2 regions of the Brevundimonas sp. GCM10030266 genome follow, and region 2 is predicted to be linked to the other one. Evidence: riboswitches for the same ligand, from Rfam matches in the RefSeq annotation. Region 2 holds a riboswitch; the other holds the start of a gene.
What was found. Region 2 has a riboswitch for cobalamin ahead of ACFQQC_RS07760 (DUF1852 domain-containing protein). Riboswitches for the same ligand answer to the same signal wherever they lie in the genome.
Positions count from the first base shown of each region.

Region 1: it holds a riboswitch for cobalamin, as region 2 does, so the genes downstream of both, ACFQQC_RS03485 (TonB-dependent receptor plug domain-containing protein) here and ACFQQC_RS07760 (DUF1852 domain-containing protein) in region 2, are expected to answer to the same signal.

Region 1 is NZ_JBHTCY010000001.1:661,452-677,056, reverse strand. Features, by position in the region: gene ACFQQC_RS03525 (DUF6065 family protein) at 21-761, shown strand; gene ACFQQC_RS03520 (hypothetical protein) at 817-1,368, opposite strand; gene ACFQQC_RS03515 (LysE family translocator) at 1,451-2,080, opposite strand; gene ACFQQC_RS03510 (hypothetical protein) at 2,122-2,733, opposite strand; gene ACFQQC_RS03505 (translation initiation factor IF-2) at 2,841-3,302, opposite strand; gene ACFQQC_RS03500 (hypothetical protein) at 3,377-3,856, opposite strand; gene ACFQQC_RS03495 (argininosuccinate synthase) at 3,887-5,125, opposite strand; gene ACFQQC_RS03490 (aldo/keto reductase) at 5,458-6,354, shown strand; gene ACFQQC_RS03485 (TonB-dependent receptor plug domain-containing protein) at 6,338-8,152, opposite strand; cobalamin riboswitch at 8,315-8,457, opposite strand; gene mutS (DNA mismatch repair protein MutS) at 8,556-11,267, shown strand; gene glnD ([protein-PII] uridylyltransferase) at 11,264-13,942, shown strand; gene murJ (murein biosynthesis integral membrane protein MurJ) at 13,973-15,568, shown strand.
Region 2 is NZ_JBHTCY010000002.1:251,878-267,482, reverse strand. Features, by position in the region: gene acnD (Fe/S-dependent 2-methylisocitrate dehydratase AcnD) at 271-2,895, shown strand; gene prpF (2-methylaconitate cis-trans isomerase PrpF) at 2,895-4,085, shown strand; cobalamin riboswitch at 4,145-4,351, shown strand; gene ACFQQC_RS07760 (DUF1852 domain-containing protein) at 4,462-5,451, shown strand; gene ACFQQC_RS07755 (methionine synthase) at 5,479-6,507, shown strand; gene ACFQQC_RS07750 (aldehyde dehydrogenase family protein) at 6,588-8,030, shown strand; gene ACFQQC_RS07745 (alkaline phosphatase family protein) at 8,141-9,847, shown strand; gene pyk (pyruvate kinase) at 9,952-11,385, shown strand; gene ACFQQC_RS07735 (DNA adenine methylase) at 11,520-12,560, shown strand; gene ACFQQC_RS07730 (hypothetical protein) at 12,605-12,859, shown strand; gene ACFQQC_RS07725 (ribonuclease HII) at 12,850-13,479, opposite strand; gene ACFQQC_RS07720 (DNA-3-methyladenine glycosylase I) at 13,479-14,075, opposite strand; gene ACFQQC_RS07715 (winged helix-turn-helix transcriptional regulator) at 14,122-14,616, opposite strand; gene ACFQQC_RS07710 (acyl-CoA thioesterase) at 14,799-15,605, shown strand, end outside.

The DNA of each region.
Region 1 (15,605 bases), on a different contig from region 2:
TTACCCGCCGGAGACCGCCCGTGGAACTGGAATGCTATCCGATGTCGCGGCAACCGCCGGATCTGGTGCCGGGCCGGGTCTCGCGGAACTGGATGGACGCCTTCGCCCAGCGGCACCCCTATCGCTGCCTGCCGCTGAACATGGCCAATACGACGGGGTGGGAGATCCTGGTCCCCTTCACCTTCACGGCCGAGTGGAACGGCGGGCCAAGCCAGAACGACATCGTCATCACGCCGGAGCGACCCAATCCGCAGCTCAGCCATTTCGTGACCTCGCACTTCTCGCGCGGGGTGCTGACCCTGCATCCGCAGTACCTGTTCCGCACGCCTCCGGGCTGGGGGATGCTGGCCGGCGGATCGCCCAACCATGTGAAGGACGGCATCCAGCCGCTGGTGGGCCTGATCGAGACGGACTGGCTGCCCTTCCCCTTCACGATGAACTGGATTTTCACCCGCCCCGGCAAGGTGAAGTTCGAGAAGGGCGAGCCCTTCTGTTTCATCACCCCGGTGGAGCACCGCAAGGTCGAGGCCTTCGAGCCGGTGATCCGGTCGCTGGAGTCCAACCCGAACATGAAGGGGCAGTATGACGCCTGGCTGAAGTCGCGGTCGGACTTCAACAACCGGCTGGCCGCCGGCGACGCCGAGGCGACGAAGGAGCAGTGGCAGCGGTTCTACTTCAAGGGCGAGATCCCCGCGGACCTCGGCTCGGCGCCTGCGACCCACACCAACAAGCGGCGGCTGAAGTCGCCCCGGGTGGGATAAACAAAAAGGCCCCGTCGGCGAACCGGCGGGGCCTTTCTGCAGTCCGGTGGACGGATCAGCTGCGCGGAACGCGCGAGCCGAGGTTGTTGACGACCTCGCGGGCGTCGAAGGCGTTGGGATCGTTGGTCGGCTTGGAGCCGCGACCCAGGACGACCTCGGCGGTGGCCTCGAAGCGGTCGATCTCGCGCACGTCGAAGTCACGGCCGAACGGATCGCGATAACCCCACGGGCTCCAGTAGCCGCGGCGGTAATAGCGCCACGACGGACCCCAGTAAGGGCTGTACCGGTCATAATAGAACGGGTCCGGCACGGCCTGCAGGCGGACATCGCGGTCCGTGGCGCGGTTCACGGTGGCGAACCAGTCGTGGCCATTTTCCAGCGTCAGTTCGGCCGCGCGCAGCAGCAGCGACATCTCGACCTGTTCGCGCGAGGTCACGGAATTGCCCGCGAAGCTGACGCGGAAACGGTCGGAATCGACGCGCTGTTCGGAATAGCCGTAGCGGCTGTCAGGGCCGGCCGGGGCGTAGGGCGTTGCGGTGGCGCAGGCGGACAGGGCGAGCGCCGCGGCCGTCACCAGCAGCACAGGCTTGAGGAAACGGGTGTTCATGGGATGCTCCTTGATGCGCCTACTTAGCGCCTTCTCGGCTGAACGGGACATGAACGGCGCCGGTTCCAATGTCGGCAAGCCGTTATAAACGCGAAAGAATAAGCACGGCGGCAGCGATCAGGAGAACGCCGGTCAGAAGGGCGAAGCCCTTTCGAAATCTGGGTTCGGACATGCGCCTGGACAAGGCCGCCCCGCCCAGACCGTAGGCGGACATGCTGACCACGTCCATGCCGATGGCGGCGACCGCGAACAGGGCCAACTGAGGCGCGGCGGGCCGGTTGACGTCGATGAAGGGCGGCAGGACCGCCGTAAAGAACAGGATGGCCTTGGGGTTGGCGATCTGGACCATGAAGCCGTCGATCAGGGCGCTGCGGCCCATCTTCACGGTCGGGGCGTCAGGATCGGCCGCCGTCGCGAAGGCGCCGCGCAGGGCCCGGTATCCCAGCCAGGCGACATAGAGGGCGCCGGCGATGGAGATGAAGCGAAAGACCTCGGGGAAGGCCGAGACGAGCGCGCCGAGACCCAGGGCGGCCGCGCCGAACCAGACCAGGGTGGCGGCGTTCATCCCGACCACGCCGGCCATGGCCCCGGCCTTGCCGCGCTGGACCCCGTTGGCGACCGAGAAGACGTTGGCCGGTCCGGGCGTGACCGCCATCACGGCCATCACCCCCAGGAAGGTGGCGTAGAGATGCGGATCGACGGGAAGGTCCATGCGCCGATCCTGTCGGACCGGCGTGGCCCGCGGTCAAGCTGTCAGTCGGCGCGCGCCGGGGACGGCGTGGGGGCGGGGGTCGCCACGGCCACCGCGACGGTGCCCGCCTCGGCGTCCTCGAGCGAAACGTCGATCTCGCCGCCGGTGACCTCGTCGATCGAATCCAGCGCCTCGCCCAAGGCGTATTCGGCGACCAGGCCGTAGGTGGCCATGTGCTCGGGATCGTTCGAGGCCCAGGCGCCGTTGGCGGCGACGCCGGTCGCGGCGTGAAGGACGCCGGATTCATTCACCCCGGCCATGGCCTCCTCGATGATGCCGCCGATGTCCACGTCGGCCAGCGCCGCGCCGGCGATGGCGCCCGCGTGTTCGGTGACGATGGCGGTGAAGGCGGTGACGTCCGGCTCATACTCGGCCCAGAGGGCGGCGATCCGGGTCTTCTTCTCGGTCTCGGACAGGGCGTCGTCGTCCGAGATGGCGTCGGCGCGTTCGCCGAAGGCCTCCATGCGGGTCTCCAGCCGTTCGGCGGCGGCCTCGATGGCGGCTTCGGCCGCATCGCTGGACGCATCGGACGCGGTGGTTTGCGGGTCGGCCGCGACCGCCGCCGTGATCGGCAGGACGGTGAGGGCGGCGGCGAGGGAGAGGGCCTTGATCATCGAACGGCTCCAGCGAAGGGCAGGACCGGAAGGTCCGCCCAACGCCGGGCGTTCTCAAGTGAAATCGCGGTAAGGCGGCCAGGAGCGGCCGTTGTGCGCGCCAAGCCCTATTCGGCAGAGGCGGGAGCTTCAGCCGCGGCTGCGGCTGCGGCCGCAACGATCTGGCTGCGGATCATGGCCGGCAGGCCCAGGATCTGTTGGGTCGCGACCGGAATGGTCTGGAGCATTTCAGCCTTCTCTTCCGCGTCCGTTTCCTTGGCCGCCTGCGCTTGAAGGAAGACGGTCAGTTCATCGACGAAGGCCTGCATTTTCGGCTGGTAGCGGGCCTCGATGGCGTCCAGATCGCTGTTCACGCGCGCCTGATCGCCGCCGGCCTTGACCACGGCGTCCATCTCCTGGGCCATGGTCCGGAACTCGGTCTGGAAGGCCTGGGCGCGAAGCTGGAAGGCGGCTTCGGCGGGATCGACGGGAGCCGGGGCCACGGGCGGGGCGGCGGGGGCTTCCTGGGCCAGGGCGGCGGGAGCGGAAACCAGCAGCGCCGAGGCGGCGAGGATGAGACGGATGGACATCGGCAGAGCTCTTGCAGGCCAGGGGGGACGCCAACCCTACCGGCCCCAGCCCCTCCCGCCAAATCCGGACTAAGTCAGCGCGCCATGAAGACGCCGGCCAAGGCTCCGGCGATGGCGGCTTCCCGGCTGGCCCGGTCCACCCGCGCCTGGGTGTCGAACATGAGCGCGGGCATCCTGGCGGGCAGTTCCCGAAGGCTCGCTTCCGCCTGCTGCGCGCCGGCAAGCATGCGTTCGCGTTCAGCCTCGTCCGTCGCCGCCGCGATGTTCGGCGCCAATAGATCCCGCAGGGTCGCCGCGTGGGCGTCGAAGAGCGGCTGATACCGGGCGGCGACGGCTTCCATGTCGCGTTGCGCACGGTCCCGGTCGCCGCGGGCGCCGCGGTAGGCGGCGTCCATTTCGCCCGCCATCTCGCGGATCTTAAGGGCGATGGCCTGCGCCAGCGTCGCCTCCGCGGCGGCTGTAGCCGGCGGCCGGTCCTGCGCGACCGCCGCGGTCGCGCCGCCGGCAAGCGCCAGCGTGACCGCGACGACGGCCAGTTTTCCCGTGATCTGCATCGGTTCCCCCCCGTTGAACAGGGAGGAAGCCTAGCCGCGCGCGTTACGCTTGCCCAGCACGCGCAGGCGCAGGGCGTTCAGCTTGATGAAGCCCTCGGCGTCGTGGTGGTCGTAGGCCTGGACGCCTTCCTCGAAGGTCACCAGATCCTGGTCGTACAGGCTCTGCTCGCTCTCGCGGCCGATGACCGTGGCGTTGCCCTTGTAGAGCTTGACCCGGACCGTGCCGGACACCTTCTGCTGCGAGTAGTCGATGGCGGCCTGGAGCATCTCGCGCTCGGGCGAGAACCAGAAGCCGTTGTAGACGAGGTGGGCGTACTTCACCGCCAGTTCGTCCTTCAGGTGCATGGCGCCGCGGTCCAGCGTGATCGACTCGATGCCGCGGTGGGCCGCCAGCAGGATGGTCCCGCCCGGGGTCTCATAGACGCCGCGCGACTTCATGCCGACGAAGCGGTTCTCGACCAGATCCAGACGGCCGATGCCGTTGTCGTGGCCGTACTGGTTCAGAGCGGTCAGCAGCGTCGCCGGGCTCATGGCCTCGCCGTTGATCGAGACGGCGTCGCCCTTCTCGAAGCCGATGGTGATGACGGTGGCCTGATCCGGCGCGTCTTCGGGCGAGATGGTGCGCTGGTGGACGAACTCGGGGGCCTCGACCGCCGGGTCTTCCAGAACCTTACCTTCCGACGACGAGTGCAGCAGGTTGGCGTCGACCGAGAAGGGGGCCTCGCCGCGCTTGTCCTTGGCGATCGGGATCTGGTGCCGCTCGGCGAAGTCGAGCAGGGCCTCGCGCGACTTGAACTCCCATTCACGCCAGGGCGCGATCACGCGGATGTCGGGCTCCAGACCATAGTAGCCCAGCTCGAAGCGAACCTGATCATTGCCCTTGCCGGTGGCGCCGTGACAGACGGCGTCGGCGCCGAGCTGGCGGGCGATCTCGATCTGGCGCTTGGCGATCAGCGGACGGGCGATCGAGGTGCCGAGCAGGTACTGGCCCTCGTACAGGGCGTTGGCGCGGAACATCGGGAAGACAAAGTCGCGGACGAACTCCTCGCGCAGGTCGTCGATGAAGATGTTCTCGGGCTTGATGCCCATCTTCAGCGCCTTCTCGCGCGCCGGGGCCAGTTCCTCGCCCTGACCCAGGTCGGCGGTGAAGGTGATGACCTCGGCGTTATATTCGGTCTGCAGCCATTTCAGGATGATCGAGGTGTCCAGGCCGCCGGAGTAGGCGAGCACGACCTTCTTGACGGGCTTCTTGGAGGCGTCGGACGACATGGGCATGATCCTTCGACGAACGCGGGGAGGCGTTCCTTGCATTTGGCGCGCTTAAAGGGCCTGACGCCCTGTGATGCAAGGGCGGGATTGGGGCAGGGGGCGTCCGGGGAGGATTATTCCCTGTCGCACGGCGATGTCTTCCCATTCCCCGATCATCCGTCGCCGAATTCTCCTGTGGATTGTGTGCGATTTCCTCGCAGCCCGCAGTCGGCGGGGAAAGGAGTTATCCTTCAGATTGGACTAATGAAAATGCGCGGATCGGCGTTCGGCGGGTAAGATTCGGTCAATGTCTCGGAAGGGGGGCCTTAAGCATTCGCGCGCAAGGTAGGGTCGTGATCCCCAACCGCGCCCCGTCCCCGGTCGAAAAGCTGGCGCTCGCCGTCGTGCACCAGCCTGAACGCGCCACACCCGCGCCCGCCGGTGCGCGCGAGGACGCGCTGCGCTTCCTGCTGCAGACCGCCGCCGACGCCGGCGTGACGGTCGTGGCGACCCGCCCGGATGGAGACGGCGAACGCCTGCTGGGGCAGGCCTGGCCTTTCCCCTCGCCCTTCCGCGTGACCGTCCGCACCGTCTCCATCGAGGAGGGCGTCGATCGCGTCGAGGCGCGCGCCCGCCGTTCGCTGGAACGGATGGGCCTGCCGCGCGGCGATACGCTTCTGGCCTCGCGGGCGTCCGATCTGGTCGGCGCCGAGGGCCGCGCCCTGTGGGACCGGATGCAGGCGCTGAAGGATCGCGGCCTGTTCCGCCGCATCGGCTTCTGCGCCACCGTCGAGGACGGCCCGGCGCTGCTGGCCCGCCGCTTCCAGCCGGACGTGGTGCAACTGCCCTGCAGCCTGCTGGACCAGCGGGTGCATCGCACCGGCGTGCTGGACGAGATCGCCTCGCTGGGCGTCGATCTGCATGGGTCGTCGGTCTTCGCGGGCGGCCTGCTGTTCATGAGCGGCGACGCCCTGCCGCCGGAAATGGCGCATCACGCGCCGCAGCTGTCGCGCATCCGCCGCCGTCTGGCCGAGGCCCGGGTGGATCCGATGCAGGCGACCCTGGCCTATACGCTCAGCCTGCCGCAGGTCTCGGCGGTCATCGCCAGCGCGGCCTCCGCCGCCGAGATTCGCGCCGTCCTGGCCGCCGCACATGCGCCGGCGCCGGCCCTGGACTGGGAGAAGCTGCAGCTCGAGCACCCGGCCGCCGGGGCGGCCGGGCTTCGCGCCCGGATCAGTAGCGCAGCCTGATCCCGACGTAGCCGGAGCGACCCGGCTCGCCGTAGCCCAGCACCTGCTGGTAGTGCTCGTCCGCCAGGTTCTCGACGCGCGCCGTCAGAGTGACGTTGTCGGTCAGTTCATAGGCCGCGTTGACGTTGGCGGTGATGAAGCCGTCGCGCACCCCGCCCGAGTCGTCCTGATCGCTTTCGGCGCGGACGGTCAGGGCGCCGGACAGGCGGTCGCCCGTCCAGCCGAGGGTGGCCGAACCCGACTGTTCCGGCACGCGCAGCAGCCGGGCGCCGGTGGTGTCGTCGCGGGCGTCCGTCCAGGCCCAGGCGAGGCTCAGATCGAAGCCGTTGGTCAGCACCATCTGGCCTTCCAGTTCGACGCCCTCGGTCCGGGTTCTGGCCAGATTGACATAATAGTAGGACGAGAAGTCGGCCGCGCTGAAGGGCGTGATCTGGTTTTCGATGTCCAGACGATAGACCGTCGCCCGGCCTTCGATCCGGCCGTCGAGTGCGCGCCAGCCCAGCGCCGCCTCATAACCTTCCGCCGTTTCCGGCGACAGGACCGGGAAGACGGCCAGCCCGTAGCAGTAGTCGCAGGCGGCCTGGCTGACGGACGGCGCCTTGAAGCCGGTGCCGTAGGCGCCCGACAAGGTGAAGCCCGGGCCGAAGTCCCACGCCGCCGAGACGCGGCCGGTGGTCTTGGAGCCGAAGTCCGTATCGTCGAAGCGCAGGCCGCCGGTGACGCTCAGGGCCTCCGTGACCTGATAGCGGCCGGTGGCGAAGGCCGCGGTGTTCTCAAGGCTGACGTCGGCGCCCGTCGACAGGCTGCCCTGGCTTTCCTCCCGCTCGGCGCCGAAGGCGTAGGTGGTCGCGCCCGTCTCGCCATTGGCCTGCCAGCGATAGGCCTGACGGTCGGCCTCGAAGACCGAGCCGAAGGCGCTGAAGGTCTCGCGCTCGATGTTCGAGCCCGAGACGCTGAACTGATGTTCCAGACCCAGCGCATCGACGGTGGCGCGGAGGACGCCGGACCACTGTTCGGACTCCGACCGGTCGGCGTTGTCGGAGATGGGGAAGCCGTTATCGAGGTCGGCCTCACTGCGCGACCAGCGGGCCGAACCGTCCAGCTTCACCGCCGGAGAGACGGCATAGCGGCCGCGCACGCCGACCGTGGTGTTGTCGAACCCGTCGGCTTCCGGATTGCCGTTCGCTTCATCCGCGACGGAGATGCCGTCGGTGGTGAAGCGCGAGACATAGCCGCCCAGCGCCCAGGTCTCATTGGCCGTGCCGACGGCCAAGCGACCGCGCGCGGTGTCGAAGCTGCCGGCCTCGGCCTCGGCGCGGACGCCGTTGATCTCGCGGGTGGTGAAGGCGATCACGCCGCCGATGGCGTCCGAGCCCCACAGCGAGGACTGCGGACCCGACAGGATTTCGATGCGCTCGACATCCCCCAGATCGAAGCCTGAGAAATCATAGGCGCCGTTCGGCTCGGCCGCGTCGTTCACGGGTGCGCCGTCGACCAGCACCAGGGTCTTGCCGGGCGTCGCGCCACGCATGCGGACCTGGGCCACGCCCCCATAGGCGCCCGAACGCGTGACCGACAAGCCGGGCACGTCGCTGAGGATGTCGGCGGCGAAGACGGCGCCGCGCTGTTCAATGGCGGCGCTGTCGATGACGCGGGCGCCGGGCGTATCGCTGACGATGGCCGGGATGCGGGTGGCGGTGACCACCACTTCTTCCAGCTCATTCGCCGATTGGGCGAAGGCCGGGGCGGCGAGGGCGGCGGTCAGGGCCGCCGTGGACAGGAGAATGGAGCGCTTCATTGAGCGGGAACCCCTTCGGCCCCGCGAAGACGCGCGTGGGGCCATCATGAGCGAGCCGATCCGCCGGGCCTGAATGGTCCGGACGGCGCAAGATCGGGTCGCTGCGACGGAAGTCCCGCGCTGCTGTCTGGTCCCGGACAGGAGCGAGCGACGGTGGCGGCCAGGTCTCCTGGCTTGCGGGTCAAAACTCGAAGCCCTCGCCTTCCCGGCCCGGGGACCAGTGGCGCCGGGGCGAGCCCCGGACGGACAGCGAACTCGCCGCCTACAGTTGCGGGCACAGCCGCGGTGTCTGACCGCGTTCCCTTAACCGCCGGTGCGGCTTGTCGCAGTGCGGCGATGCTTGTGCAAGACGGGCGGATCACGCTTGAGAGGACGGCCCTGATCCGTCACCCTGACGCCACGCATGAACGCTCCCCTCGCCCACCCGCCGCAAACCGACGCCGTTCCCTCGCTGGAGGGCGCGACGCCCTTCATGGCGCAGTATCTGACGGCCAAGGCCGGGCAGCCGGACGCCATCCTCTTCTTCCGGATGGGCGACTTCTACGAGCTGTTCTTCAGGGACGCCGAGATCGCGGCGGCGGCGCTGGGCATCACCCTGACCAAGCGGGGCAAGCATCAGGGCGAGGATATCCCGATGGCCGGCGTGCCGGTGCATGCGCTGGACGGCTATCTGGCGCGGCTGATCCGGCAGGGGTTCAAGGCGGCGATCTGCGAACAGCTGGAAGACCCCGCCGAGGCCAAGAAGCGCGGCGGCAAGGCGGTGGTGCATCGCGGCGTGGTGCGGGTGGTCACGCCGGGCACCCTGACCGAGGACAGCCTGCTGGATGCGCGCGGCGCCAACCGGCTGGCCGCCGTGGCGGTGCGCAAGGGGCGGGCGGCGGTGGCGGTGGTCGAGCTGGCCGGAGGACTGGTCGATGTGGTCGCCTGTCCGCTGGAAGACCTCGGCGCAACCCTGGCCTCGTTCCGACCGTCGGAGGTTCTGGTCCCGGACCGGCTGTTCTCGGACGAGGACACGAAAGACGCGCTGAACAGTTCGGGCGGGGTGGTGCAGGCCCTGCCGCAGGCTCTGGCCGAGCCGGTCGGGGCCAAGGTGCGGGTGGAGCGGCTGTATGGCGTCGCCTCGCTGGACGGCTTCGGCGCGTTTGAAGAGGCCGAGGTCTCGGCCCTGGGCCTGATCGCCGCCTATCTGGAGACGACGCAGGCCGGCAAGATCCCGGCCCTGACGCCGCCGCGCCGCTCGGGCGATACCGGCTTCCTGGCCATCGATCCGGCGACCCGGCTCAGCCTGGAGATCGACCGCACCCAGCGCGGCGAACGCGACGGCTCCCTGCTGGCCTGTATCGACCGGACCGTGACATCGGGCGGGGCGCGCGCACTGGCCGAACGGATCGCCCGGCCGCTGCGGGACACCATCTCCATCAATCACGGACTGGATGCGGTCGAATGGCTGCTGGAGCGGCGCGACCTGCGCCGGGATGTTCGCGACGGGCTGAAGGCGTCGTCGGACGTGGCGCGCGCTGTTTCGCGACTGGCGCTGGGCCGGGGCGGACCGCGCGATCTGGCCGCCATCCGCAACGGCCTGTCCATCGCCGAGGGCATCGCGGGCCTGTTCCCGCCGGTCGCCGATCCCCTGACCGGACCGCCGCCGCGCATCGCCGCCTGTGTCGACCGGATGACCCTGTCGCCCGATCTGGGTCGGCTGCTGGTCGATCTGGCCGAGGGTCTGGTCGCCGAGCCGCCGCATCTGGCGCGCGACGGCGGCTTCGTGAACCCCGACTTCCGCCCCGAACTGGACGAGGCCCGTCGCCTGCGCGACGACAGCCGCCGGGTCGTGGCCGATCTGGAGGCGCGCGCCGTCGCCGAGTCCGGCGTGGCCTTCAAGATCAAGCACAACGCCGTGCTGGGCTATTTCCTCGAGACCAGCGCCAAGGCCGCCGAGCCCCTGCTGCGCCCGACGGAGGACAGCCCCTTCATCCACCGCCAGACCCTGGCCAACCAGGTCCGCTTCACCACGGTCGAACTGTCGGAGCTGGACGCCAAGATCAGCCAGGCCGGTCACCGGGCCCTGGCCATCGAGGGCGAGACGTTCGAGATCTGGCGGCGCACGGTGCAGTCCCTGTCGCAGCCGCTGCAGGCCGTGGCCGAGGCGCTGGCCGAGCTGGACGCCCACGGGGCGCTGGCGGAGTGGGCCGAGGAGGTGGGCGCGGTCCGGCCTTCGGTCGATGACACCCTCTGCTTCGAGATCACCGCCGGACGTCACCCGGTGGTCGAGGCGGCGGTGAAGGCGGCGGGCGATCCCTATACGCCGAACGACTGCAAGCTGGACGGCGCCGGTCAGGGCTGCGCGCGCCTGAGCATCGTCACCGGGCCGAACATGGCCGGCAAGTCGACCTTCCTGCGCCAGAACGCCCTGCTGGTGGTGCTGGCCCAGGCCGGCGCCTTCGTGCCCGCCAAGGCGATGCGGTTGGGCGTGGTCGACCGGCTGTTTTCCCGTGTCGGGGCGGGAGACGATCTGGCCCGCGGGCGTTCCACCTTCATGATGGAAATGGTCGAGACCGCCGCCATCCTGACCCAGGCCACGGACCGCTCTTTCGTTGTGCTGGACGAGATCGGCCGCGGCACCGCCACCTACGACGGTCTGGCCATCGCCTGGGCGACAGCGGAGGCCCTGCACGACCGCAACCGCGCGCGCACCCTGTTCGCCACCCACTACCACGAGCTGGCCAGCCTCGAGACGCGGCTGGCCCACGTCTGCAACCTGTCCATGAAGGCCAAGGAGTGGAATGGGGAGCTGATCTTCCTCCACGAGGCGGCGCCCGGCGCCGCCGACCGTTCCTACGGGGTGCAGGTGGCGCGGCTGGCGGGAGTGCCGGGACCGGTGGTGGCCCGGGCGCGCGAGGTGCTGGACCGGCTGGAAAGCGACAAGGCCGCCGGCGCCAATCTGAACGACCTGCCGCTGTTCGCGGTCAGTGAACCGCCCGCGCCGGAGCCGGTCCGGTCCTCGGCCGTCGACGACGCCCTGCAGGGCATCGAGCCGGATGAGCTGACCCCGCGCGAGGCGCTGGAGGCCCTGTATCGCCTCAAGGGACTGGCGAAGGGGACGGTGGGTCGGTGACCGACACCCTCGACGCGCGGCTGGCGGAGGCGGCCGGGGCGTCGGACGTGCGCAAGGCCGTGGCCGCGATCCTGCGCGAAAGCTGGGACGCGGGCCGGGCCAGGGCGGCGCGGCGGCTGGAGGCCGGCGGCGAGGGGGTCGAGGTGGCGCGCCTCTATTCCGACGCCGCCGACGACATGCTGACCGCCCTGTGGCGGTTCACCACGGAGGTGCTGTATCCGGCGCCCAATCCGACCGAGGCCGAGCGTCTGAGCCTGATCGCCGTGGGTGGCTATGGCCGGGGCGTGTTGGCGCCGTTTTCGGATCTGGACCTGCTGTTCCTTCGCCCGTGGAAGTCGATCCCGCGCTCCGAGCAGGTGATCGAGTTCATGCTCTATGTCCTGTGGGATCTGGGCGTGAAGGTCGGGCAGGCGGCCCGCTCGGTGGACGAGAGCCTGTCGCTGGCGAAGACCGACATGACCGTCCGCACCGCCCTGCTGGAGGCCCGTCCGCTGGTGGGCGACCGGGCGCTGTCGGACGACTTCATCGCCCGCTTCCAGGCCTTTGTCCTGAAGGCCGACCCGCGTCCCTTCATCGCCGCCAAGCTGGAGGAACGGAACGTCCGCCATCAGAAGACCGGCGCGGTCCGTTACCGGGTCGAGCCCAATGTGAAGGACGGCAAGGGCGGGCTGCGCGATCTGAACACCCTGTTCTGGATTGCCCGCTCACTGGCCCCGGACAGTCTGCTGGGCGCCCGGGTGATGGACGATCTGCTGACTTCGCGCGAACGGCGGACATTCGAGGAATCGTTCGACTTCCTGTGGCGCACGCGGGCGCATCTGCATCTGCTGGCGGGCCGCGCCGAGGAGAAGCTGACCTTCGACCTGCAGCCGGAGGTGGCGCGCCGCATGGGTTGGCAGGGGCGGGGGGATGAACCGGCCGTCGAGCGGTTCATGCGCCGCTACTTCCTTGTCGCCCGCGACGTCGGGGCCCTGACGCGGGCGACCTCGGCCAAGCTGGAGGCGCGCCACCAGAAGCGGGCGATGAGCCTGTCGCGCCTGATCCCCGGCCGGAAGAAGAACCTCGGCGTCGAGGGCTTTGTCGAGGTGGCGGGGCGGTTGTCGGTGACCGGGCCGGAGGTGTTCTCGGACGATCCGACCAAGCTGCTGATCCTGTTCCGCACGGCGGACGAGCATGATCTGGACCTGCATCCGGACGCCTTCTCGGCGGTGACGCGGTCGTTGTCGCTGGTGACTCCTTCGCTGCGGCGGGATGCGGAGGCGACGCGGGCCTTCCTCGACATCCTGACCGGCCAGCGGCCCTATCGCGTGCTGACGCTGATGAACGAAACGGGTCTGCTGGGCCGGTTCCTGCCCGAATGGGGGCGGATCGTCGGCCAGACCCAGTTCAACATGTACCATGCCTTCACGGTGGACGAGCACACCCTGCAGGCCATCGGCATCATCAACGATATCTGGCGCGGCAAGCTGAAGGCCGACCACCCGACGGCGACCGAGATCGTCCACCGGATCGATGATTTCGAAGCCCTGATGCTGGCCATGCTGCTGCACGACGTGGGCAAGGGCGGGGACCGGGGGCAGCTGGAGGACGGCGCCTTCGCCGCGCGCCGGGCCTGCGACCGGCTGGGGCTGGATCCGCGCCGGATCGAGTTCGTCGTCTGGCTGGTGCGCAACCATCTGGCGCTCAGCGACTACGCCCAGAAGCGCGACGTGTCCGATCCGGCGACGGTGCGGGCCTTCGCCGGACTGGTCGGGGATCCGGAGCGGCTGCGGACCCTGCTGGTGCTGACGGTGGCGGATGTGCGGGCGGTGGGGCCGGGGGTGTGGAACGGCTGGAAGGGCCAGCTGATGCGCGACCTGTATCAGCGCACCGAGGCGGTCTTTCGGGGCGAGGATGTGACCCGGGCCGATCCGCTGGCGGACTTCCCCGATCTGGTGACGCGGGCGGCCCGGTCGGGCGCGGCGGCCAGCGTGGTGACCGGGCGTGAGACGGATGAGGGCGAGACGCCGCTGGCGGCGGCGCGGATCGCGGTGGCGGCGAAGGACAGGCCGGGCCTGTTCGCCGATCTGGCGGCGGCGCTGGCGGCGGGCGGCGCGGACGTGGTCGGCGCCCGGGTGGCGACGGCTGAGGACGGCACGGCGCTGGACGTGTTCGAACTGCAGGACGGATCGGGCGCGCCCTATGGCCAGGCCGAGCCGCGTCGGCTGACCCGGCTGGTGTCGGCGCTGGAGGCCGCGGCGCGCGGCAAGGGCGTCGGGACGCCGCCGGAGCCCCCGCCCAATCCTCGTCGCGCGGCCTTCGACGTGCGGCCCGTCGCCCTGATCGATCTGGACGAAAGTCCTGATGCGGCGGTGATCGAACTGTCGGGGGCGGACCGTCCGGGCCTGCTGGCCGAGCTATCGCGGGTTCTGGCCGATCACGGCCTGTCGATCCGCTCGGCCCATATCGCGGGCTTCGGCGAGCGGGCGGTGGACAGTTTCTACGTCACAGACGCGAACGGGAAACGCCCGAAGGCCGGGCCGAAGCTGGAGCGTCTGAGGGCGGCGCTGGAGGCGGTTCTGGATCGTCGCGACGCCAATGGCCGGTCGGTGTCCGCGCCCGTCCGCGCCAGCCTGCGCGACGTGTCCGAGTTCGGACGGAAACGGCCCGTATCGCCCCGCCCGGAAGCGCGCTAATCCACGGGCTCACGCCCCTTCGAGTTCCCCATGAGCCTCGCCCGTAACACCCTGGTGCAAGCGACCCTGACGCTGGGGAGCCGTATTCTGGGCTTCGCCCGCGATCTGGCCCTGTCGGCGCGGTTCGGGCAGGGGCCGATGATGGACGTCTGGGCGACCTGCCTGATGTTGCCCAACCTGTTCCGCCGCCTGTTCGCCGAGGGGGCCTTCGCCCAGGCCTTCGTGCCGGTCTACGGCGGGGTCAGGGCGCGGGAGGGCGACGAGGCGGCGGCCGTAACCGCCTCCGAGGCGCTCAGCTTCATGTTCGCCGTGGTGGCGGCCTTCTGCATCGTCCTGCAGATCCTGATGCCGTGGATCATGCCCTGGCTGCTGTCGGCCTGGCGCGACGACGCGGCGGTGATGCGGACCGCGGTGATCGCCACGCAGCTGGCCATGCCTTACCTCGCCTGCATGACCATCGCCTCCCTGCTGTCGGGAGTGCTGAACACCGGCGGCCGGTTCGCCCTGTCCGCGGCGGTGCCGGTCTTTCTGAACATCTGCACCCTCGTGCCCCTGCTGGCGCCGAGCGTGATGCCGATCAGCCAGCCGACCACCCTGCTGGCCGCGGCGGCGGCGGTGACGGTTTCGGGCCTGATCCAGGCCGGGCTGCTGTGGTGGGGCGTGCGCCGTCTGGGCGTGACCCTGAAACTGGGCGTGCCGCGCCTGACGCCGAACGTGAAGCGGGCGCTGGCGCTGGCCGTGCCGGGCGCGCTGGCGGGCGGGGCCATGCAGATCAACTCGGTGGTCAGCCAGGTCCTGACCGGCACGGACGAGGGCGCCCGCTCGGTGCTCTATAACGCAGACCGCCTGTACCAGCTGCCGCTCGGTCTGGTCGGGGTCGCCATCGGCCTGGCGCTGGTGCCGCGCCTGACCCGCGCCTTCGTGCAGGGCGACCATGAGGGCGGCCGCAAGACGCTGGATGACGGCATCACCCTGGCCATGGCCTTCACCCTGCCGGCGGCGGTGGCCCTGTTCGTCATTCCCTTCTTCATCATCGACGCGACCGTGACCCGCGGCGCCTTCACAAGCGCCGACGCCGCCCGCACCGCCGATGTCCTGCGTCAGTTCGCCTGGGGCGTGCCGGCCTTCGTGCTGGCCAAGGTGCTGACCCCGCCCTTCTTCGCCCGCGAGGACACGCGCCGGCCCATGATCTTCGCCGTCTCGGCGGTGGTCTTCACCGTGGTGGTCGGCTCCGCCCTGTTCTTCTGGCTGTCGGCCAACGGCCATGACGGCGTGCTCGGCCTCGCCGTCGCGACCAGCCTGTCGGCCTGGCTGAACGTGGCCCTGCTGGGCGGGACATTGATCCGCGAGAAGGCCTGGCATGCCTCGACCGCCTTCGTCTCGCGCTTTTCGCGGGTGCTTCTGGCCAGCGGCGTGATGGCCGCGGCCCTGCTGGCGGCGGGGATCGGCTATGAGATCCTGAGCCGCATCTTCCTCGCCAAGGAGGTCGCCGTGCTGGTCGTGGCCGGCGTGGGCGCGGCGCTCTACGGCGCCTGCCTGCTGCTGTTCCGGGCGGTCAGCCTTCGTGAACTGAAGGCCGTGCTGCGTCGCGAGCCGGGCGGGTCCATCTCCTCCGGTCTGGACTGACCGTCAGCGAGGCGATAAGCGCGAAGGCATGACGATT
Region 2 (15,605 bases):
TGGCGTCCCGGAGGGGAGCGCGGGCCGAGCCTGCACGCGGCGGCGCCCGTTGATCGCGCGTCCGCCCTGATTGATGGGCACGAAATAGCGGAATTCCGCGCCGGGTGAAGGGTGAATCTGCTTCGGGCGCGACTTGCGTGGTCGGGCCGTGCTACCACTTGGCAAAACAGAGCCAAATGGCCACGGGAACGCACAACGGCAGGAATGACAGCGCTTTCGGCGCTGCCCGTCGGCGGGATCGTGGTCCGACGACCGGACAAGAGTGCTGACATGAATACCGCCTTCCGCAAGCCGCTGCCGGGCACGGCGCTGGACTATTTCGACACCCGCGCGGCGGTCGAGGCGATCCGCCCGGGCGGCTATGACGGCCTGCCCTATGTGTCGCGCGTGCTGGCCGAGCAGCTGGTGCGGCGGTGCAATCCGGCCTCGCTGACCGCCGCCCTGACGCAGATCGTCGAGCGCCAGCGCGATCTGGACTTCCCCTGGTATCCGGCCCGCGTGGTCTGCCACGACATCCTGGGCCAGACGGCGCTGGTCGATCTGGCGGGCCTGCGCGACGCCATCGCCGATCAGGGCGGGGACCCGGCCAAGATCAATCCGGTGGTGCCGACCCAGCTGATCGTCGACCATTCGCTGGCCGTCGAGGCGCCCGGCTTTGATCCCGAGGCCTTCGCCAAGAACCGCGCCATCGAGGACCGCCGCAACGAGGACCGCTTCCACTTCATCGAGTGGACCAAGCGCGCTTTCGAGAACGTCGACGTCATCCCGGCCGGCAACGGCATCATGCACCAGATCAATCTGGAGAAGATGAGCCCGGTCATTCAGGCGCGCGACGGCGTGGCCTTCCCCGACACCTGCGTCGGCACCGACAGCCACACCCCGCACGTCGATGCGCTGGGCGTCATCGCCATCGGCGTCGGCGGTCTGGAGGCCGAGACGGTCATGCTGGGCCGTCCGTCGATGATGCGCCTGCCGGACATCGTCGGCGTGAAGCTGACCGGTCGTCGCCATGAGGGCATCACCGCCACTGACATCGTGCTGGCCCTGACCGAGTTCCTGCGCAAGGAGCGGGTCGTCGGCGCCTGGCTGGAGTTCTTCGGCGAGGGGGCGGACAGCCTGACCATCGGCGACCGCGCCACCATCTCGAACATGTGCCCGGAATACGGGGCGACGGCGGCGATGTTCTACATCGACCAGCAGACCATTGATTATCTGCGCCTGACCGGCCGCGAGCCGGAGCAGATCGCCCTGGTCGAGACCTACGCCAAGACGACCGGCCTGTGGGCCGAGGCGCTGAAGACCGCCGAGTACGAGCGGGTGCTGGAGTTCGACCTGTCGAGCGTCGAGCGTAATCTGGCCGGGCCGTCCAACCCGCACCGCCGCCTGCCGACCTCGGCCCTGCACGAGCGCGGCGTGGCCGTCGATCTGGAAGGCGCGCGGGCCGAGGAGCGCGAGGGCCTGATCCCCGACGGCGGCGTGATCATCGCCGCCATCACCAGCTGCACCAACACCTCCAACCCGCGCAACGTCGTGGCCGCCGGTCTGGTGGCGAAGAAGGCCCGCGCGCTGGGGCTGGACCGCAAGCCGTGGGTGAAGACCTCCTTCGCCCCCGGTTCGAAGGTGGCGCAGCTGTACCTGGAAGAGGCGGGCCTGCTGTCCGAGCTGGAGGCGCTGGGCTTCGGCATCGTCGGCTTCGCCTGCACCACCTGCAACGGCATGAGCGGCGCGCTGGACCCGGTGATCCAGAAGGAGATCGTCGACCGCGACCTCTATACGACCGCTGTCCTGTCGGGGAACCGCAACTTCGACGGCCGCATCCACCCCTATGCGAAACAGGCCTTCCTCGCTTCGCCGCCGCTGGTGGTCGCCTACGCCATCGCCGGGACGGTGCGGTTCGACATCGAGCAGGACGTGCTGGGGATCGCCCCGGACGGGTCGGAAATCCGCCTGAAGGACCTGTGGCCGACGGACGCCGAGATCGACGCCATCGTCGGCGAGCACGTGAAGCCCGAGCAGTTCCGCAACGTCTATGAGCCGATGTTCGCGCGCCGGACCATCATCGGCGCCCCGGTCAGCCCGCTGTACGACTGGCGGCCGATGTCGACCTATATCCGCCGTCCGCCCTACTGGGACACCGAGGGCCTCGGCGCCCTGGCGGCCAGCCCGCGCACCCTGAAGGGGATGCGGCCGCTGGCCATCCTGCCGGACAACATCACGACCGATCACCTGTCGCCGTCCAACGCCATCCTGCCGACCTCGGCGGCGGGCGAATATCTGACCTCGATGGGCGTGCCGGAGGAGGACTACAACTCCTACGCCACCCACCGTGGCGACCACCTGACCGCCATGCGCGCGACCTTCGCCAACCCCCAGCTGGTCAATGAAATGGCCGTGGTCGACGGGGCGGTGAAGAAGGGCTCGCTGGCCCGGCTGGAGCCGGACGGCGAGGTGGTCCGCATGTGGGAGGCGATCGAGACCTATCTGGGCCGTCGCCAACCGCTGATCATCATCGCGGGGGCCGACTACGGCCAGGGCTCGTCGCGGGACTGGGCCGCCAAGGGCGTGCGTCTGGCGGGGGTCGAGGCCATCGTCGCCGAGGGCTTCGAGCGCATCCACCGGACCAATCTTATCGGCATGGGCGTCATGCCGCTGGAGTTCATCAACGGCGTGACCCGTCTGGGCCTGAAGCTGGACGGCACCGAGACCTATGACGTCATCGGCACGCCCGCGCCGGGCGCCGAGCTGACGCTTGTCATCCATCGCACCGACGGTTCGGAAGAGACGGTGGCGGTGAAGTGCCGTCTGGATACGGCCGAGGAGGTGTCGATCTATGAGGCCGGCGGGGTGCTGCAGCGGTTCGCCCAGGACTTCCTCGACTCGGAGGCCGCCGCCTGATGTCCGGTCAGTTCCGCGTTCCCGCCACCTATATGCGCGGCGGTACCTCCAAGGGCGTCTTCTTCCGGCTGGAGGATCTGCCTGAGTCCTGCCGCGTTCCCGGCGCCGCGCGCGACCGACTGTTCCAGCGGGTGATCGGCAGTCCCGACGCCTATGGCAAGCATATCGACGGCATGGGCGGCGCGACTTCCAGCACCTCGAAATGCGTCATCATCTCGCCCAGCGACCGGCCGGGGCATGACGTCGACTATCTGTACGGTCAGGTGTCGATCGACACGGACTTCGTCGACTGGTCCGGCAACTGCGGGAACCTGTCGACCGCTGCGGGCGCCTTCGCGATCCATGCCGGCTATGTCGATGCGGGGTCGGACGGCGTGCGGACCGTGCGCATCTGGCAGGCCAATATCGGCAAGACCATCATCGCCCAAGTTCCGGTCAGTGGTGGCGCCGTGCAGGAGACCGGCGACTTCGAACTGGACGGGGTGACCTTCCCCGCCGCCGAGATCGTGCTGGAGTTTCTCGATCCCGCCGATGAAGGCGAGGGCGACGACGGCGGGGCCATGTTCCCGACCGGAAACCTGATCGACGCGCTGGACGTCCCCGAGGATCTGGTCGCGGGCGGCAAGCTGACCGTCACGATGATCAATGCGGGTATCCCGACGATCTTCGTCAACGCCGCCGACCTCGGCTACGCGGGCACGGAGCTGCAGGAGGCCATCAACGGCGATCCGGCGGCCCTGAAGCGGTTCGAGGCCCTGCGCGCCATCGGGGCGCTGAAGATGGGGCTGATCGACAGCCTCGAAGGCGCGGCCAAGCGCCAGCACACGCCCAAGATCGCCTTCGTCTCGCCGCCCAGGGACTATGTCTCATCCAGCGGCAAGGCGGTCGCGGCGGCCGATGTGGACCTGCTGGTCCGCGCCCTGTCGATGGGCAAGCTGCACCACGCCATGATGGGCACGGCGGCGGTGGCTATCGGGGCGGCGGCGGCGATCCCCGGCACGGTGGTCAATCTGGCGGCGGGGGGCGGCGAGCGTCAGTCGGTGCGCTTCGGCCACCCGTCCGGGACCCTGCGCGTCGGCGCCGAGGCCGTGCAGCAGGACGGCGGCTGGACCATCACCAAGGCGATCATGAGCCGGAGCGCCCGACGTCTGATGGAAGGCGCGGTCTTCGTTCCGGACGACACGATCTGAAAATCACATAATCATATAAAGATATCTTTATGTGATTATTGACATCCGGCGCGTCTGTGTCAGTCTGGCGGCGTCGTGGTTCTGCGCGTCCTCTCCGGAGGGCGCGGAGCTAAGAGGGAAGCCGGTGTGAAGCCGGCGCTGCCCCCGCAACTGTGAGCGGCGAGCCGAAGGTTCATCTCGTGTCACTGGGAGTCCAATCCCGGGAAGGCCGGACCGGAAGCCGTGACCCGTGAGCCAGGAGACCTGCCCCGACAGATAACGTCCTCCGGCGGGGTGTCCGGTCAGGTCGCATGAGCGCCGCGACGGGACTGATCCGCGCGGGCGATCGCGCGTCCCTGTCCGCTGTCCCGCCACAGCATCAACGGCAGAGACTCCCATGACCGCCGCCGACTTCACCTTCACCCTCTCGAGCATCGCGTTCGACGAGGACTATCACCCGGCCGAGAGCACGCGGCTCACCACCAATTTCGCCAATCTGGCCCGGGGCGAGAGCCGTCAGGAGAACCTGCGCAACACCCTGCGCATGATCGACAACCGGTTCAATTCGCTTGCGGATCAGGACAATCCGCGCGGGGACCGCTACGCGGTGGAGCTCAACATCGTCTCGGCGGCGCTGAACGTCGGGGGCGAGGATGACCGGGAGTCTTTCCCGCAGTTCGAGATCCTGCAGACGATCGTGGTCGACAGGGAGACGGGCGAGCGGACCAACGGCATCGTCGGCAACAACTTCTCATCCTACGTCCGCGACTACGACTTCAGCGTCGTTCTGCCGGCCCATATGAAGGCCAATCCGGGCGCCTTCGCTCCGGCGGACTACGGCGACCTGCATGGCAAGCTGTTCAGGCATTTCCTGAACTCGGCCGCCTATCGGGAAGCCTTCGCCAAACCGCCGGTGATCTGCCTGAGCGTGTCGAGCAACAAGACCTATCACCGCAACGGCAAGGCGCATCCGGTGCTGGGCCTGGAGTATGAGAACGACGCGTTCTCGCCGACCGACGACTATTTCGCGAAGATGGGGATGAAGGTCCGCTACTTCATGCCCCGGGGCAGCGTGGCGCCCTTCGCCTTCTACCACATCGGCGATCTGACGGCGGACTACACCGATCTGGAGCTGATCAGCACCATCGCGACGATGGAGACCTTCCAGAAGATCTATCGGCCCGAAATCTACAACGCCAACTCGCCGGCGGCCGACCAGTACCAGCCGAGCCTGAAATATCAGGACTATTCCCTGACCCGCATCGTCTACGACCGGGAGGAGCGCAGCCGGCTGGCCGTCGAACAGGGACGCTTCGTCGAGGAGCGGTTCATCAGGCCGCATCGGGCCCTGCTGGCGCAGTGGTCCGCCGATTTCGCCGCCGCCTGATCTGTTACGCGTTCACGAGACCTTCCCATGAGCAAACTCTTCCCCACCTCGACCGCCGGCAGCCTGCCGAAGCCCTCCTGGATCGCCACGCCCGAGCAGCTGTGGTCGCCCTGGAAGCTGGACGGCGATGAACTGGTCGCCGGCAAGCAGGACGCCCTGCGCCTGTCCGTGGACGATCAGCTGAAGGCCGGCATCGACATCGTCGGCGACGGCGAACAGACGCGTCAGCATTTCGTGACTACCTTCATCGAGCACCTGGACGGCGTCGACTTCGAGAAGCGCGAGACGGTGCGGATCCGCAATCGCTACGACGCCAGCGTGCCGACGGTGGTGGGCGCCGTGTCGCGCTCGAAGCCGGTCTTCGTCGAGGATGCGAAATTCCTGCGGGCCCAGACCGACAAGCCGATCAAATGGACCCTGCCCGGGCCGATGACGATGATCGACACCCTCTATGACGCCCACTACCAGAGCCGCGAGAAGCTGGCCTGGGAGTTCGCCAGGATCCTCAATGAGGAAGCGAAGGAACTGGAGGCGACCGGGGTCGATATCGTCCAGTTCGACGAGCCGGCCTTCAACGTCTTCTTCGACGAAGCCAACGACTGGGGCATCGCGACGCTGGAGCGCGCCGCCGAGGGTCTCAAATGCGAGACCGCCGTCCACATCTGCTACGGCTACGGCATCAAGGCCAATACCGACTGGAAGAAGACCCTCGGCTCCGAGTGGCGGCAGTATGAGCAGACCTTCCCCAACCTGCAGAAGTCGAGCATCGACATCATCTCGCTGGAGTGCCAGCACTCGCGCGTGCCTATGGAGCTGATCGAACTCGTTCGGGGCAAGAAGGTGATGGTCGGCGCCATCGACGTGGCGACCGACACGATCGAGACGCCGGAAGAGGTCGCCGACACCCTGCGCAAGGCGCTTCAGTTCGTCGACGCCGACAAGCTCTATCCCTGCACCAACTGCGGCATGACCCCGCTGTCCCGCAAGGTCGCCAACGGCAAGCTGCGCGCCCTGAGCGCCGGCGCCGAGATCGTCCGGAGGGAACTGTCGGCCTGATCCGCCCGCCGATGATTGGCGAAAGGCGGCGCATCGCTCTAGGGTCGCCGGCCTTCTGACTGTCTCCGGGACCGCCTGCCATGACCGACACGCTCGAACTCTCGCACTGGATCGACGGCGATCGGGTCGGGGGCGATCGTCCCGCCGAAAGCCGCAACCCGTCGGACACGCGCGAGGTCGTGGCCCGCACGCCCGACGGCTCGGCGGCGGATGTCGATGACGCCGTGGCGGCGGCGAAGGCGGCCTTCCCGGCCTGGGCGGACGCCTCGCCCGAGGCGCGATCGGACGTGCTCGACCGGGCCGGAACCCTGCTGATGGAGCGCAAGGAAGAGGTCGGCCGCCTGCTGTCGCGCGAGGAGGGCAAGACGCTGCCGGAAGGCATCGGCGAGACCGCCCGCGCCGCCCGCATCCTGAAGTATTTCGCCGGCGAGGCCCTGCGCCTGCACGGCCAGAACCTGGCCTCGACCCGTCCGGGCGTGGAGATCCAGACCTATCGCCAGCCGGTCGGCGTCTATGGCCTGATCACGCCGTGGAACTTCCCCATCGCCATCCCGGCCTGGAAGGCCGCGCCCGCGCTGGCGTTCGGCAATACGGTGGTGCTGAAGCCCGCCGGTCCGACCCCGGCCACGGCCGAGGCGCTGGTCGCCATCCTGCATGAGGCAGGCCTGCCGAAGGGCGTGCTGAACATGGTCATCGGTCGCGGCGGCGTCGGTCAGGCCATCGTTGACCACAAGGATATCGTCGGCGTCTCCTTCACCGGCTCGCAAAGTGTCGGCGCCGGGGTGGCGGCGGGCGCGGTGAAGCGTCAGGCCCGGGTGCAGCTGGAGATGGGCGGCAAGAACCCGCTGATCGTGCTGGACGACGCCGATCTGGAGCGGGCGGTGAACATCGCGCTGGACGGCTCCTTCTTCGCCACCGGCCAGCGCTGCACGGCCTCCAGTCGCCTGATCGTGCAGGACGGCGTCCATGACAAGTTCGTCGCCCTGCTGGCCGAGAAGGTCGCGGCCCTGCGCGTCGGCGATGCGCTGGATCCGAACAGCCAGATTGGGCCGGCGGTCAGCGAGGCCCAGATGGAGACCTCCTACACCTACGCCGATATCGCGCGCGGCGAGGGCGCCCGCATCGTCACCGGCGGCGACCGCCTGAAGCTGGACAAGCCCGGCTGGTACGTCCAGCCGACCCTGATCGCCGACACCGCCGCCGACATGCGGATCAACAATGAGGAGGTCTTCGGCCCCGTCGCCTCGACCATCCGCGTGAAGAGCTACGAGGAAGCTCTGGAGATCGCCAATGGCGTCGAGTTCGGTCTGTCGGCGGGCATCGTCACCAGCAGCCTGAAGCACGCCCGCGACTTCCAGCGCCGGGCCAAGGCGGGGATGACCATGGTCAACCTGCCGACGGCGGGCGTCGACTATCACGTACCGTTCGGCGGGACGAAGTCGTCCAGCTATGGCGCGCGCGAGCAGGGCTTCGCCGCGGCGGAGTTCTTCACCCAGATCAAGACCAGCTACAGCGCGGGATAAATCCGGGAAGAGGGGTGGCCTCGGCGGAGTGCGGAGCGTAGCAGTCCGGGCCTGTCGCAGAGCTGTCGCGCTGGAGCGCTAGGCGGCAGCGACCCGCAGGAGACGCCCCCGTGACCCGAGTCCGCACCACCTTCGCCGCCGCCGCCGCGCTTCTGACCCTCGCCGGATGCGGCGCTGTTCAGGGCTGGACGCCTGCCGCCCAGGCGCAGACCCCGGCGCCAGCCCCGGCTCCGGCGACGGAAGCGACCGCCCGGCCGACGCTGGTGGTGACGCTGGTGATCGACCAGTTCAGCGCCAATCTGTTCAACCAGTATCGTGACGATTTCACCGGTGGCCTGGCCACGCTGGCGCAGCAGGGGCGGGTGCACGCCAACGGCTTCCAGCAGCATGGCCTGACCGAGACCTGCCCGGGCCACTCCACCGTCCTGACCGGCATGAACCCGGCCCGCACCGGCATTCCGGCCAATGACTGGGTCGATCCGGCGACGGGCAAGGAGGTTTACTGCCTGTTCTCGCCGGTGAACCATCTGGCGCACGGCGACGACACGACCGACAACGGCGTGGTCGGGACCGAACAGCTTGAGGCCACGACCCTGGCCGACTGGCTGAAGGCCGCCAGCCCGCAGAGCCGCGTCTTCGCCGTCTCGGGCAAGGATCGCGGCGCCATCAACCTGAACGGCCACAAGGGCGACGGGGCCTACTGGTATACGGTGGGCTTCGGCTTCACGACCTATGTCGAGCCCGGCCAGACGGCGGAGGCGCGGCTGCAGCCGGTCGCCGCCCTGAACAGCCGGATCGCCGAACGCCTGCGCGCCACACCGCCGTCCTGGACCTACACCCGTGACGCCTGCCGGAACCTGGACGGCGAATGGGAAATCAATGGCCAGACCTTCCGCTCGAGCCTGCCGCCGCAGCGGTTCGAACTCGACACCTCGCCGATCCTCGATGAACTGACGCTGGAGGCGGCGACCGAACTTCTGGAGACGCAGCAACTGGGTCGTCGCGGCGTGGTGGACATGCTGGGCGTCAGCCTGTCGGGCACCGACCGGATCGGCCACACCTTCGGCACCCAGGGGCCGGAGATGTGCGAGCAGATGCATCGTCTCGACGCGGCGCTGGGCCGCTTCCTCGAGCGCCTGCCGCAGGGCGCGATCGTGGTGCTGACGGCCGACCACGGCGGCTCGGACTTCGTGGAGCGGCTGGCGGTTCGCGGCTATCCCCACGCCCATCGCGGCGACGCCGCCGCCATGGCCCGGATCAACGAGACGCTGAAGGCGCAGTTCGGCCTCGACTACGGCCCGCTGTCGCTGGGCGGAAGCGGCGTCATGGTCGGCGACGCCGAACAGAAGGGCCTGCCCGAGCCCCTGCGCGGTCGCATCCTGAACGCGGCGCTGGAGCTGCTGCGGGCCAATCCGGACATCGCCTTCGCCGAAAGCCGCGACGTGCTGCTGGCCGAGCCGATGCCGCCCGCCGACCTGACGCCGGACCTGATGACGGTGCGTCAGCGCATGCGCCTGTCGGCGGTGGCGCAGCGGTCGCCGGACATCATCACGGCGCTGAAGGAGAATGTAGTCATGGGCGGCCGGGTCGGTCGGACCATTTCGGGCCACGGCACGCCGTGGGACTATGACCGCCGCGTGCCGATCATCTTCTGGTGGCCGGGCGCGCAGGGGCAGGAGCGGTTCCTGCCCATCCGCACCATCGACATCGCTCCGACCCTGGCGCCGATTATCGGTGTGCAGACGCCGGCCGATCTGGACGGACGCTGCATCGACCTGCAGGCGCCGGGCGGTTCGGTCTGCCCGACCGGTCGCTGAGGCGCGTCCATAACTTCGTGTTTCCGGGAACCGGAGCGACTTTACCCGTTTCGCGTTTCACAGGCACAAGGGGCTCGCAATCGTAAGAAGACCAGAGCCACCCGATGAACAGAGCCCGGCGCGCGCGTATTGTCGCCACCCTTGGACCCGCCAGCCGGGCGCCCGGAACGGTGAAGGCGCTGGCCCAGGCGGGGGTGGACGTCTTCCGTCTGAACTTCAGCCACGGCTCGCATGAGGATCACGCGGCCGCGCTGAAGGCGGTGCGCGGCGTCGAGATGGCGCTCAAGCGGCCGCTGGGCGTGCTGGCTGACCTGCAGGGGCCCAAGCTGCGTCTCGGCCGCTTCGCCAATGTCGAGATCGACGTGGGGCCCGGGCACAGGATGCGCTTCGACCTCGACCCGACGCCGGGCGACGAGACGCGGGTGCAGATGCCCCACCCGGAAATCTTCAAGGCCCTGCGCACCGGCATGCTGTTGCTGCTGGACGACGGCCGGGTGCGGCTGCGCGTCGGCGAGCGGACGGACGAGTGGGCCGATGTCACCGTCGAGAGCGGCAGCAAGCTGTCGGACCGCAAGGGCGTGGCGGTGCCGGAGGCGGTGATCCCGGTTTCGGCCCTGACGCCCAAGGACCGCGAGGACCTGGCCTTCGCCCTGCGCATTGGTGTCGACTGGGTGGCCCTCAGCTTCGTGCAGAAGGCCGAGGACATGGCCGAACTGAAGCAGCTGGTGAAGGGCAAGGCCGCCTGCCTGGCCAAGATCGAGAAGCCCCAGGCCCTGGCCCAGCTGGACAGCATCCTGGACTACTGCGACGGCGTCATGGTCGCCCGCGGCGATCTGGGCGTGGAGCTGGACCCGGAAGAGGTGCCGGTGGCCCAGAAGCAGATCATCCGCGCCGCCCGCGATCGCGGCGTGCCGGTGATCGTCGCCACCCAGATGCTGGAATCGATGACCAGCGCCCCCGCGCCGACCCGCGCCGAGGCCTCGGACGTGGCCAACGCCGCCTATGAGGGCGCCGACGCCCTGATGCTGTCGGCCGAGACCGCCTCGGGCCAGTATCCGCTGGAGGCCGTATCGGTGATGAGCCGGATCATCGAGCGGGTCGAGAGCGATCCCCTGTGGCCCAGCCTGATGGACGCCGAACACGCCGGCATGCACGATTTCGACGCCGACGCCCTGGTGGCCGCGGCGCGCAAGGCGGCCGAGGCCCAGTCGACGGCCTGTATCGTGGTCTTCACCACTCTTGGCGGCACCGCCCGCCGGATGGCCCGCGAGCGGCCGCTGCAGCCGGTGCTGGCCCTGACGCCGAACCCCGACACCGCCCGCCGTCTGGCGCTGGTCTGGGGGCTGGAGACCCGGCTGGGCAAGGAGCCGACCTCGCTGGAGGATGTCACTGAGGACGCGGTGACCAGCGCCATGACCTACGGCCTCGCCGAGCCCGGCCAGCGCATCCTGATCCTCGCCGGAACGCCCTTCGGCGCGCCGGGGGCTGCGAATCTGCTGCGTCTGGCGCATGCTCCGACCAAGAAGGGCAAGCGCTGACCAGTTCCTCCCCCTTGGGGGAGGGGGACCATCCGAAGGATGGTGGAGGGGCGCGGGCCGGAAATACGGTGTGGGGCTGACACCCCTCCACCGCTTCGCGGTCCCCCTCCCCCGGAGGGGGAGGAAGGGGCGTCTTGATCAAATACATCGGCTCCAAGCGCGCCCTGCTCGGTCAGGTGTCGGCCACGGTCGCCGCCCTGCTGCCGCAGGGAGGAGCGGTGTGCGACCTGTTCTCCGGCTCGGCACGGGTGGGCCATGCGCTGAAGGGGCAGGGGTTCCGGGTCTGGTCGAATGACCACAACGCCTACGCCCACACCCTGGCCGTCGGCTATGTGCAGGCCGACCGGGAGCGCTGGATGGAGCGGGCGGAAGGCGTCCTGGCCGAGCTACGCGCGGTGAAGCCCGAGGCGGGCTGGTTCACCAAGGCCTTCTGCGAGGATGCCCGCTTCTTCCATCCCGACAACGGCGCCGTCATCGACGCCCTGCGCGAGCGGATCGCGGCGATGGCGCTGGAGCCGGAGCTGGAGGCGGTCGCGCTGGTGGCCCTGATGGAGGCGGCGGATCGGGTCGATTCCACGGCCGGTTTGCAGATGGCCTATATGAAGTCCTGGGCTCCAAGGGCGCTGAAGCGGCTGGAGCTGCGGATGCCAGACATCCTGCCGGGCGTGGCGGGCGGTCCCTGCAAGGCGACCCATGCGGACGCCGTTGAGATCGCGCCGGAGATCGAGGCGGACCTCGTCTATCTGGACCCGCCGTACAACCAGCATTCCTACCTCGGGAACTACCACTGCTGGGAAAGTCTGGTTCTGTGGGACAAGCCCGAGACCTATGGCGTCGCCAACAAGCGGATCGACGTGAAGACCCGCAAGAGCGCCTTCAACAGCCGCCCCGGCATCGGCCCGGCGCTGGAATCGGTGATCGCCAATCTGAAGGCCCCCAATCTGGTCGTCTCCTTCAATGACGAGGGCTATCTGAGCCGCGATCAGCTGGTCGCCATGCTGTCCGCGCGGGGGGAGGTGCAGGTGATCGAGATCGCCCGGCCCCGCTACGTCGGCGCCCGTATCGGCATCCATAATCCCAAGGGCGAGAAGGTCGGGGCGGTCGGTCGGCTGCGGAACGTCGAATATCTGTTCGTGGTCGGCGAGCGCCGGATCGAGATCGCAGAGGCCGCGTAAGGGAACGGCCTGACTCCCGGGCCGTTGTGTCCGGCATGGAACAGATGACCATGACCCCCTCGCGCCGCATGGAAGGCGTTCGCGCCTATGACCGGGCCGCCGATGCGTTCGGCGTCGTCGCCTGGAAGGCCCCTGGCGCCAGTCGTTTCGAACACCGGCCCGCCAACGATACGGTCGAGACGCCCGAGCCGACGGTCAAGGACATGGTCGGCGCCATTCCCGGCTGGGCAGTGGTCGTGGGCGGCGGGGTGGTCGCGGCCCTGATGGGCGTGCTGCTGGGCGGCGCGCTTCAGGTCTGACCTTCAAGCAAGGCCTTCACCGGTCCCCATGAGCGTCGATGCTCGGGGCAAGGGCCGTGGAGGCGGAGCGCCTCGGAATGGATCGGGGCGTTGTAGCCCTTGTGCCGGGCGAAGCCGTAGGCGGGGTAGAGGGCGTCCATCTCGATCATCACCCGGTCCCGCGCCGTCTTGGCGAGAATGGAGGCCGCGGCGATCGACAGGGACAGGCTGTCCCCCTTCACGACAGTCTGGATCGGGCAGGGGAGTTTGAAGCGGTAGTTGCCGTCCACGAGCGCCGCGACCGCCGGAACCTGCAGGGCCCCGATGGCGCGGCACATGGCCAGACCCGTGGCGCCGAGGATGTTCAGCTCCTCGATCTCGCGCGCCGAGGCGAAGCCGACGCCCCAGGCGAGGGCGCGGGCCTTGATCTCCGGCTCCAGCGCCGCGCGGCGCTTCTCGGTCAGGGCCTTGGAGTCGTCGATGCCGGGGGGCAGGTCGTCGGGATTAAGGATCACCGCCGCCGCCGAGACCGGCCCGGCCCACGGCCCGCGCCCGGCCTCGTCCACGCCGCAGACCAGCCCGCCGCTGGACTGGGCCAGCAGGGTCTCGAGGGCGAGGGTGGGGAAGGCGCGGTCGGACATCAGGTGCGGGCCATCGCACGAACCTCGACCTGACGAAAGCATGATCGTTGGTGGTCGTTGACCATGCCGACCGCCTGCATGAAGGCGTAGACGATGACCGGGCCGCAGAAGTTGAAGCCGCGCTTCTTCAGCGCCTTCGCCATGGCCTCGCTCTCGGGCGTCTTCACCGGGGCCTCGCGGAAGTCGGACCAGTCGTTCTGGATCGGCGACCCGCCGACGAAGGACCAGAGCCAGGCGGAGAAATCCTCGCCGTTGTCACGCATCTCCAGCCAGATCTGGGCGCCTCGGATGGCGGCGTTGATCTTGGCGCGCGAGCGGATGATGCGCGGATCGGCCAGCAGCCGTTCGATGTCGGCCTCGCCATAGGCGGCGACCTTCTCGGGATCGAAACCGTCGAAGGCGTCGCGGATGCCCTCGCGCTTCCGCAGGATGGTGATCCACGCCAGCCCGGCCTGGAAGCCGTCGAGGATCAGCTTCTCCCACAGGGCGCGGGCGTCATACTCGGGCACGCCCCATTCCTCGTCGTGATAGGCGATGTAGAGGGCGTCGGTGGTCCCGCACCAGCCGCAGCGGCCGTCAGCGTGTGAGTCGGTCATGGGGCCAGCATGACGGCCCCCTGCTGTCAGTGGAAGGCAGCAGCCCTCAGGCCGCCTCGTCCTTGGCCGGCATGACCTCGCCCACGGTCGGGCGGTTGCGGTCGTGGATCAGCTGGATGTCGCGCGGTTTGACGATCTCGTTGCAGTGGGCGCAGGCGATGCGCGGGTTGAGATCGTGCTCGCAGGTCTTGTGGACCATCTTCAGCCCGGCGTTTTCCTCGCCATAGACGTGCTTGGCGCCCCAGGCGTGCAGGGTGACCAGGACGCCATAGAGATCCTTGCCCTTGGCGGTGAGGACGTACTCGTTGCGCGGCGGGCGCTCGGAATAGAGGCGGGGCTCCAGCACGCCGTGCTGGACCAGGGTCTTCAGGCGCGCGGCCAGAACATTGCGGGCGACGCCGAGCCGCTCCTGCCACTGTTCAAAGCGGCTGACGCCGTTGAAGGCGTCGCGGATGACCAGAAGGGTCCACGGATCGCCGATCACCTCGAGGGTGCCGGCGATGGTGCAGCTCTGGCGAGAATAGTCGGCGGTGCGTCCCATGCCCGCAAAGGTGACCCCACGTCAGCTGATTTGCAAGAGGGTTGCCAATCTGAACCCACTAAGTCAGTCTTGTTTCACTACGGACGTGTTGCGGGCGACCGCCGGGCGTTTCGTGGTCCCTTGAACTTCGGGCGGAGGATTCCGGTCTTCCGCCCGTCCTTTTGCGCCGATAGACCGATCGCATGACCTTCCAGACCCTCGATGAAGCCCTGACCCTGACCGAGGACGGCGAGGGCGGCCTGCTGGCCCCGATGACCGGCTCCTTCTCCAACGCCCCGACGATGATGCCGGCCGAGCGTGGCTCGCCCTTCGGCGGGCTGATGGCGGCGCTGGCGGCGAAGGCGGCGCGCGAGACGCTGGGGATCAGCGCCCCTCTGCGCACGGTGGCGACCCAGTTCCACATCGGGGCGAAGTTCGAGCCGATGACGATCAACAGTGAACTGCTGCGGGGCGGCCGTTCCGCCGCCTATGGGCTGGTGAAGGCGGGGCAGGGCGACCGGCTGGCGATGACCGGCCTGGTCACCTTCGGCGCGCCGGGCGAGGGGCCGGAGCTGCGCGCCGCCTCCATCACGCCGCCGCCGCTGCTGGAGCAGCCGCTGACGCCGATGGACCCGCAGTTCGGGCCGCACTTCATCAGGCACGTCGAGCACCGCTTCGTCGGGGGCATCCAGCTGTTCGGGCGCAACGAGACCGATCGGATGGGGGTGTGGATGCGCACTGTGGACGGCAAGCCGCTGGACGAGGCCCGTCTGGCCTTCCTGCTGGACGCCACCTTCCCGGTCTACTGGACCATGCTGCCCGCCCCGCCGGCCATCTCGGCCACGGCGGACCTGCGCTACGACTTCTTCGGCCCGATCCCCGAGGACGCGGCCCCTGACGGCTGGACCTATTTCGAGTTCGTCTCGCGCGACAGCCACGGCGGCTGGACGGTCGAGGATGCGACGGCCTGGGCGCAGGACGGGCGGCCGCTGGCGGTCGGGCGTCAGCTG